Regions from separate parts of the Janibacter sp. DB-40 genome, predicted to be linked through region 1. Evidence: predicted binding sites of a transcription regulator. Region 1 holds the regulator's gene; each other region holds the start of a gene.
What was found. The regulator HrcA, encoded in region 1, represses chaperone genes, less so after heat shock. The targets are predictions, from matches to a motif close to TTNGCACTCGNNNNNNNCGAGTGCNAA.
Positions count from the first base shown of each region.

Region 2: the regulator HrcA is predicted to act here: its motif matches at 1,102-1,128, upstream of groL (chaperonin GroEL).
Region 3: the regulator HrcA is predicted to act here: its motif matches at 963-989, upstream of PVE36_RS03980 (Hsp20/alpha crystallin family protein).
Region 4: the regulator HrcA is predicted to act here: its motif matches at 1,024-1,050, upstream of groES (co-chaperone GroES).

Region 1 is NZ_CP120360.1:2,028,575-2,030,772, forward strand. Features, by position in the region: gene dnaJ (molecular chaperone DnaJ) at 1-476, opposite strand, end outside; gene hrcA (heat-inducible transcriptional repressor HrcA) at 531-1,565, opposite strand; gene PVE36_RS09615 (DUF3097 domain-containing protein) at 1,712-2,198, shown strand, end outside.
Region 2 is NZ_CP120360.1:373,140-375,337, forward strand. Features, by position in the region: gene PVE36_RS01830 (DUF3263 domain-containing protein) at 238-537, shown strand; gene PVE36_RS01835 (GNAT family N-acetyltransferase) at 565-1,032, shown strand; gene groL (chaperonin GroEL) at 1,246-2,198, shown strand, end outside.
Region 3 is NZ_CP120360.1:810,978-813,175, reverse strand. Features, by position in the region: gene PVE36_RS03985 (3'(2'),5'-bisphosphate nucleotidase CysQ) at 1-344, shown strand, start outside; gene PVE36_RS03980 (Hsp20/alpha crystallin family protein) at 426-887, opposite strand; gene PVE36_RS03975 (DUF4038 domain-containing protein) at 1,048-2,198, opposite strand, start outside.
Region 4 is NZ_CP120360.1:2,480,132-2,482,329, reverse strand. Features, by position in the region: gene PVE36_RS11795 (class I SAM-dependent methyltransferase) at 1-942, opposite strand, end outside; gene groES (co-chaperone GroES) at 1,186-1,482, shown strand; gene groL (chaperonin GroEL) at 1,608-2,198, shown strand, end outside.

The DNA.
Region 1 (2,198 bases):
CAGGTGTCACAGGTGCGCCGACCGGTGCCCGGCTGGGCGCCGTCGCCGTCGCACGCCGCACACGCGGTGGCGGTGTCGATGGTCAGGTCCTCCTGGCCGCCGAAGACGGCGGTCGCCAGGTCGACCTCCAGCCCGACGAGGCCGTCCTGGCCGCGCGAGCGCCGGGAGCGCGGCCCACGGCCGCCGCCACCGGCCTGGGCGCCGAAGAACTGCTCCATGATGTCGCTGAAGCTGAAGCCCGCGCCGAAGCCGTCGTGGGCGCCGCCGTAGGGGTCGCCGCCCATGTCGTACTGGCGGCGCTTGGTCTCGTCGGAGAGCACGTCGTACGCCTGGGAGACGCGCTTGAACTTCTCCTCGGCGTCCGGCCCCGGGTTCACGTCGGGGTGCAGGGTGCGGGCGAGCTTGCGGTAGGCCCGCTTGATCTCCTCGGGGCTGGCCTCGCGGCTGACGCCGAGGTCCTCGTAGTAGTCGTTCACGCGTGACGTCCTCGTAGGTCGTGGGTCTGGTCGGTCGATGCGGACGGACGCCGGTCAGGTGTCCATGATCCGCGAGAGGTAGGTGGCGACGGCACGCACCTGCGCCATCGTCGCCGGGTAGTCCATGCGAGTCGGGCCCAGCACACCGACGGTACCGACCTGCTCGTCCCCGGAGCCATAGCCCGAGGTGACCAGCGAGGTCGTGTGCAGGCCGCTCACGGGGTTCTCCGAGCCGATGCGCACGGAGACACCCGCCTCGTCCTGGCCGGCCTCGACGCTGAGGAGCTTCAGCAGCACGACGTGCTGCTCCAGGGCGTCCAGGACCGGCTCCAGCGTCATCGGGAAGTCGCTGGAGCTGCGGGCGAGGTTGGCCGTCCCCGCGAGGGCGACCTTGGTCTCGCGCTCCTCGGCGAGGGCGTCGCCGAGGGCCGCGAGCACACCGGCGGTGAGCGCGTCCTCGGTGTCGGTGTCCTCGTCGTGGAGGGTGCCGAGCGCGCCCAGCGCCTCGGTGAGGCGCCGGTCACGGGTCGCGGCGTTGATCCGGGCACGCGCCCGGGACAGCGCATCGAGGCCGGGGCCGTCGGTGTAGTCGACCCCGGTCGGCACGACCCGCTGCTCGACCCGGCCGGTGCCCATGATGACGACCACCATCAGCCGGGTGTCGTTCATCGGCACCAGCTCGATGTGCTTGACGGTGCTGCGGGTCAGGGACGGGTACTGGACGACGGCGACCTGGCGGGTCAACGTCGACAGCAGGCGCACCGTGCGGTCCAGGACGGCGTCGAGCTCGTCGGCGCCCTCGAGGTAGTCGGTGATGGCGGCCCGCTCGCCCCGCGACATCGGCCGGATGGCCTGCAGCCGGTCGACGAAGAGCCGGTAGCCGGCATCCGTCGGGATCCGGCCGGCGGACGTGTGCGGGGCGACGATGAGGCCCTCGTCCTCGAGGGCGGCCATGTCGTTGCGCACGGTCGCCGCCGAGACGTTGAGCCGGTGGCGGTCGAGCAGGGCCCGTGAGCCGACGGGCTCCGACGTCTGCACGTAGTCCTCCACGATGGCGCTGAGCACGGCCATCCGCCGCTCGTCACTCATGGAGTCCTCCTTCACGACACATCATGACCGCACCGCCTTGGCACTCGGTCCACCTGAGTGCCAAGTCTACGACTGATCGGCGCATTCCCCGGAATCCGGCGTGCCCTGCCGTCCCGGAGGCCCCGCGCGGCCTAGCGTCGGTCCTCGTGAACGACCGATACGGCAATGACGTGCTCTCCGGTGACTGGCGCTCCCACGGCCGCCTCGCCCGCCCCACCTCGCGCCCGGTCGAGGCGACCCACGGCACCGTCGTGGAGGACGTGGAGACCGGCTGGGTGGGCGCGGTCGTCTCGGTGGAGAAGGCCGGGGGCGTCCACGTCGTCCACCTCGAGGACCGGCGCGGCAAGGTGCGCGCCTTCCCGCTGGGTGCGGGCTTCCTGCAGGACGGTCGGCCGGTGGCGCTCACCGCGCCCCGGGCGGCGCAGCGCGCCGCCCTGGCCGAGGCCGAGCAGGCCGCCTCGCGCACGGCCAGCGGATCCGTCGCCGTGCGCGACGCGAAGGCGCGGGTCGCCCGCGGGTCGCGGATCTTCGTCGAGGGCCGCCACGACGCGGAGCTCGTGGAGAAGGTGTGGGGCCACGACCTGCGCATCGAGGGCGTCGTCGTCGAGATGCTCGACGGGGTCGACGACCTCG
Region 2 (2,198 bases), 1.7 Mb from region 1:
GTTGTCCCCTTTTTCCCCCACAAGCGCTCCCCCCGGTTCCCCCCGAAGCGCACGGCGTGAGCGCGCCGTTGAGAGGAATTTACTCTTTCCTTACCCTCGCGGCGCGACTTTGCGCCGAACGGTCACGCGGTGTGACGGGTGGGGCCCACGAGGGGCGAGTGGCCTCGTGGGGTGGGGTGTCCAGCCGACACGCCGAGGTAATGACAGGCCTGTGATTCGGTCGGTACGCTGCACTCCGTGAACCCCGCCAACCAGGCCAATCAGTCCAGCCAGCCGACCACGTCGGTCCCGCTCACGGACCGTGACCGCGAGATCCTGGCCTTCGAGCGTCAGTGGTGGAAGTACGCCGGCTCCAAGGAGCAGGCGATCAAGGAGCTGTTCGACATGAGCTCCACGCGGTACTACCAGGTGCTCAACGGCCTGATCAACAACCCGGCCGCCCTCTCCGAGGACCCGATGCTCATCAAGCGGCTGCGTCGCCTGCGCGACCAGCGTCAGCGCACCCGCAGCGCGCGCCGCCTGGGGTTCGAGGTCTGAGCCCTCGGGGTCTGCCACGATGAGGGCGTGAGCCTGCGAATCGTCCGGGCGGGGCCCGAGGACGCCTTCATCGTCGCCGCGCTGTCGCTGCAGTTCGCGATCGCGGTCGACGGGTCGCGCGAGGACGGCTACCTCGACCGGGCCGCCGGGCACTGGCTGCGCCACCGCGGGCAGCTGCCGACGTGGATCGCCGAGCTCGAGGGCGGCCACGCGGGCTACCTGCAGGCGACCCTCCCGCCCGAGTCGACCTGGCCGGGGCAGCCGATCGGGACCCGCGGTCGCCTGTGGGTCCACGCGCTGTACGTCGCGGCCGACCAGCGCCGCCGCGGGGTCGGCGCCGCGCTGCTCGGCGCCTGCGAGAGCTGGGCGAAGGGGGCCGGGGTCGGCGTCATCCGGCTGCGGTGCGACCTCGGCGCCGAGGGGTTCTACGACGCAGTCGACTACGCCCCCGCGGCCGACGTCCGCCAGAAGCGGCTGCGCCCCCCTTCGCCCTGACCGGTGGACGGGCCGGTGCGCGGGCGCCGGGCGTTTGCACTCTCGGGTGGAGAGTGCCAATAATGGGCCTTAGCACTCTCCCCGTGAGAGTGACAGTCCTGACCGGTCAGGTGAGGGGCGCGACCACACGGTGACGTGAGCCGGGTGGGAGTGTCCCGTCCGTCGCGGGCACCCCCGGTCGCACCCTTCGATTCGCGTGGAGGAACCACCCGAATGGCAAAGCTCATTGCTTTCGACGAGGAGGCCCGTCGCGGCCTCGAGCGGGGAATGAACACCCTCGCCGATGCCGTCAAGGTCACCCTCGGTCCCAAGGGCCGCAATGTCGTGCTGGAGAAGAAGTGGGGAGCCCCCACGATCACCAACGACGGCGTGTCCATCGCCAAGGAAATCGAGCTCGACGACCCGTACGAGAAGATCGGCGCCGAGCTCGTCAAGGAAGTTGCCAAGAAGACCGACGACGTCGCCGGTGACGGCACGACGACGGCCACCGTCCTCGCCCAGGCCCTCGTCAAGGAGGGCCTGCGCAACGTCGCCGCGGGCGCCAACCCGATGGCCCTCAAGCGCGGCATCGAGAAGGCCACCTCGGCCGTCTCGGAGGAGCTGCTCGTGATGGCCAAGGAGATCGAGACCAAGGAGCAGATCGCTGCCACGGCCTCCATCTCCGCCGCCGACCAGGAGATCGGCGCCAAGATCGCCGAGGCCATGGACAAGGTCGGCAAGGAAGGCGTCATCACCGTCGAGGAGAGCAACACCTTCGGGCTCGAGCTCGAGCTCACCGAGGGCATGCGCTTCGACAAGGGCTACATCTCCGGCTACTTCGTCACCGACACCGAGCGCATGGAGACGGTGCTCGAGGACCCCTATGTCCTCATCGCCAACTCCAAGATCGGCAACGTCAAGGAGCTCCTGCCGATCCTCGAGAAGGTCATGCAGTCGGGCAAGCCGCTGATGATCATCGCCGAGGACCTCGAGGGCGAGGCGCTGTCCACCCTCGTGGTCAACAAGCTCAAGGGCACCTTCAAGTCCGTCGCCGTCAAGGCCCCGGGCTTCGGTGACCGTCGCAAGGCCATGCTCGCCGACATCGCCATCCTCACCGGTGGCCAGGTCATCTCCGAGGAGGTCGGCCTCTCCCTCGAGACCGCCGAGCTCGACCTGCTCGGTCGCGC
Region 3 (2,198 bases), 1.2 Mb from region 1:
GCGACCCCCTTCGCCTCGCCGTGAGCCGGAGCCGGCCGCCGGAGTTCGTCACCCGACTGGCCGACCACCTCGGCGCCGACCTCGTCGAGATGGGCTCGGCCGGGGTGAAGGCCATGTCCGTCCTCGACGGCATCGCCGACGCCTATGTGCACGCCGGCGGCCAGTACGAGTGGGACTCCGCGGCACCGGTCGCCGTGGCCCGCGCCCACGGCCTCCACACCAGCCGCATCGACGGCTCGGAGCTGGTCTACAACAACGAAAACCCCTACCTGCCCGACCTCGTCGTCTGCCGCCCGGAGGTCGCCGAGACCGTCCTGAAGGGGATCCGCGCGGTCGAGGACTGAGCGACCCCCTTCGTCCCGGCGCCGACACACACAGAGCGGCCCCGCCATCTCGGCGGGGCCGCTCTGCCTCGGGGCCCGGACTCAGCTGTCGATCCGCTGCTGCTCGCTGCTGGAGGCAGACACCTCCATGGGCTCGGCCCCCTTGCTCTCGACGGAGATCTGGCGGGGCATTGCACGCGAGTTCAGCGGCAGGGTCACCGTCAGCACCCCGTTGTCGTAGTTCGCCTTGACCTGGTCGGGGTCGATGTCGTCCCCGAAGGTGATCTGGCGGCGGTAGCTGCCCGAGAACCGCTCACTGGTCAGCCACTGCACGCGCTCCTCCGGCGGCGCCGTGCGGTGCGCGGTCAGTGTCAGCACGCCACGTCCCATGTTGACGTCGATGCTGCCCGGGTCCATGCCCGGCAGGTCCGCGTGGACCACGTACTGGTCCTCCATGCGGTAGACGTCGACCGGCATGAACTGCGGCGATCGCGGCGTCGAGCGCCCACCCAGCAACCCCTGGGCCAAGGCATCCAGCTCGTTGAATCCATCAGTGCGCATCATCAAAGGTCACCTCCAACAATGTGGGCCACCCACCGCCCCGCGGGGGTGGCGCCTCCCTGTACCGACAGCAGAAATTTAGCACTCTCGCCTTGAGAGTGCCAAGTACTTCGTGATGGCTTTTTGAGGTGTTGTTGGGGGGTGCTCGGCGAGCACCAACCGGTCATCCGGGAGAGGTGAAGACGAGAAGCCAGTCCCCGTCACCGTCCCCGTTCTGCCCCGGCGTCCGGTACTGCGGCTGCACTCCGGCGGGCTGCGTCTGCCCCGTCGACGGGTCCACCCACGAGGCCGACACGTCGTCCGCGAGCGCACCGGTCTCGATGGTGATCGTGCGCTGGGTCGGCACGTAGACCACCGCGACCGAGCCGTCGGGCGCGATCGTCGCGGTCGCGAGATCGCTGTCGAGGACGTCGCCGCGCTCCCACGCCTCTCCCCTGCCACCGGTGAGGAATGCCCCCTTCGCATCCGGCACCAACCGCCACCACTCCACACCGGCGAAGACATCCCGCACGTGCCCCACGTCCGCCAGCCCCGGCGAGCCCAGGCGCTCCTGCCAACCCGGGGCGAACCCCCAGTCGGACGAGCCGTAGAAGTCCCCCACCGCACCGCTGGTCAGCGCCCAGGCCACCTGCCGGCGCAGGGTCTCGCTCGTGGTCGGCTGGTTGCCCTGGTTGTTCTCCCGCTCGTAGTTCGCCTCCCCCAGCAGCGTCGGCACCGGCGGTTGGTGGCTGTACGCCCGTGCCACGGCCGCGTGGGTCGGGTCGTAGGTGTAGACGAAGTTCCAGTCCACGCCCCGGCGCCACCACGGGTGGTCGGTCGTGACGACCGGGCCGGCCGCGCCGAGCTGCATGGTGAAGGGACGCTGATCGCCGACGTCACGCATCCCCTCACGCACCGCCGCCACACACCGGTCGATCTCACCCGGCGCGTCGCTCGCCGGGTAGTAGTCGCCGCCGGCCATCCACACGATGTTCGGCAGGTCGGCGAAGTGCTCGGCGACCTGCCGCCCGTACGTCCGGCACTGCTGCATCCCGTCAGGGGTGAAGGCCTTGCCCCAGACCCACGAGTCGATGGGGTAGAGCATCACCGTGATCCCGTGCCGCTCGGCACGAGCGACGTAGTCGTGGGCCCGGCCCCAGTAGTCCGGACTCCACTCGGTGACATCCCCTTCGACGAAGGGGGCCAACCCGTCCACCGTCGAGCCGTCGTCGTGCGGCGCGCCGTTGGCGACGGCCCCGAGCAGGGAGACGATCACCGCGTTGACGTCCCTGTCCCCACGGTCAGCGAAGTAGGTCTCCGCCTCGTCCGGGGTCA
Region 4 (2,198 bases), 450 kb from region 1:
GCCGGAGACGGCGCCGGTGACGGTCCCGATGAGGCCGGCGCGCACGACGGCCCGGTCGGCCTCGTAGAGCCACCGGCCGGTGTCGGCCAGCGCGGCGGCCCGGCGGGGGTCGTCCTCGCAGCTGCGCTCGTCGACCTCGACCGGAGGGTGGCCGCGGCGCAGCACCCGGGCGCTGCGGCCGGTCTCCTTGACCAGGGGGCCCCACCAGACGGTGCACTCGAGCACGGTGCCCTGCCAGGAGAGCCACTGCGCCTCGGTCCCGAGCGGCGGGATGTCATGGGGAAGGGAGGGGCTCAGCTTCGCGCCGGTCGCGGGCACGTCCCGGGCGACGGAGAGGACGAAGTCCCACGACGGGGAGATCTCGTCCAGTCGGAAGACGCGGCGGGTGCGGCCGGAGCGGTCGGCGACGCCGGGCGTGCGGCGGGCCGGGTCCAGCCAGACGCCGGCGCGGGCGTGCAGGGGGTCGAGTGGGGGCTCGAAGTCCTCGGCGACTCCCGTGCGGGCCCGGCTGTCCGGCCACGGCCGCAGGTTGATGTCGGCCAAGGCCGCCGTCAGCGGGTCGGCGTCGATGCCTTGGACGGTCACGCCCAGGGCGCTCATGGCCATCGCGTCGGAGCCGATGCCGCAGCCCAGGTCGTGGACGGTGGCCAGACTGGCGGCGGCGTACCGACCGGCGTGGGTCGCGGCGACCTCGAGACGACTGGCCTGCTCGAGCCCGTCGGGGGTGAAGAGCATGCCCTGCGCGAACTCGCCGAACTTGTCCTGCGCGCGTGCCCGCAGGCGCTTCTGGGTCATCAGGGCAGCGGCCTGCTCGGCGCTGCGACCCTCGGCCCGCAGCGCGCTCACCTGTGCCACGGCGTCGGCCTCCCGGTACTCGGGGAGGTCGTGCAGGGCGGCATGGCCCTCGGGGGAGGCCAGCCAGCGCACGGTCGTCAGATCCACACGGGGCATTGTCCCTTCTCCGCGGGCGCAGCGAAGAAGACGGGCCGGAGGTGATCACTTCGAGACCACCGGGACGGGCGGTTGGCACTCGGGTTGACCGAGTGCCAACCGCCGCATAGATTTGGACTTGGCACTCACCACTGGCGAGTGCCAACGCCATGGCTGGTCGATCCCCGCGACGGCGTCCGGCCCGGCACTTACGACAACTCATCATCATTCACGACCCTCACAGAAGGAGTCAGCGTGTCGGTTTCCATCAAGCCGCTCGAGGACCGCATCGTCGTCCAGTCCGTCGAGGCCGAGCAGACCACCGCGTCCGGACTCGTCATCCCGGACACCGCCAAGGAGAAGCCGCAGGAGGGTCAGGTCGTCGCCGTCGGCCCGGGCCGCTTCAACGACGACGGTGACGAGCGCGTCCCGATGGACATCTCCGTCGGCGACCGTGTCATCTACTCCAAGTACGGGGGCACCGAGGTCAAGCACGCCGGCGAGGAGTACCTCATCCTCTCCGCGCGTGACGTCCTCGCGATCGTCGGCTGACGATCCCCGAGACCCTGCGGCCGGGCACCGGCCGCAACTGCTGACGCCCCGGGTGCGGGCCCTCCCGGGTCCCACCGGGGCGTCGCCGTTTCCCCCCTCTTCTCACCTGAGACCAAAGGACACCCATGGCCAAGGAACTGGAGTTCAACGACTCCGCCCGTGACGCCCTCCTGCGTGGCGTCGACCAGCTCGCCAACGCCGTCAAGGTGACGCTCGGCCCCAAGGGCCGCAACGTCGTCATCGACAAGGCGTGGGGCGCCCCGACCATCACCAACGACGGCGTGACCATCGCCCGCGAGATCGAGCTCGAGGACTCCTACGAGAACCTCGGCGCGCAGCTGGCGAAGGAGGTCGCGACCAAGACCAACGACGTCGCCGGCGACGGCACGACCACCGCCACGGTCCTCGCCCAGGCGATGGTCCGCGAGGGCCTGCGCAACGTCGCGGCGGGCGCAGCCCCGTCGGGCCTCAAGCGCGGCATCGACAAGGCCGTCCAGGCCGTGTCCGACCGCCTGCTGGAGAACGCCCGCGAGCTCGAGGGCAAGGAGGAGATCGCCCAGGTCGCTGCCCTCTCCGCGCAGGACCACGTCATCGGCTCCACGATCGCCGACGCCTTCGACAAGGTCGGCAAGGACGGTGTCATCACGGTCGAGGAGTCCTCGACCGCCGAGACCGCTCTCGACTTCACCGAGGGCATGCAGTTCGACAAGGGCTAC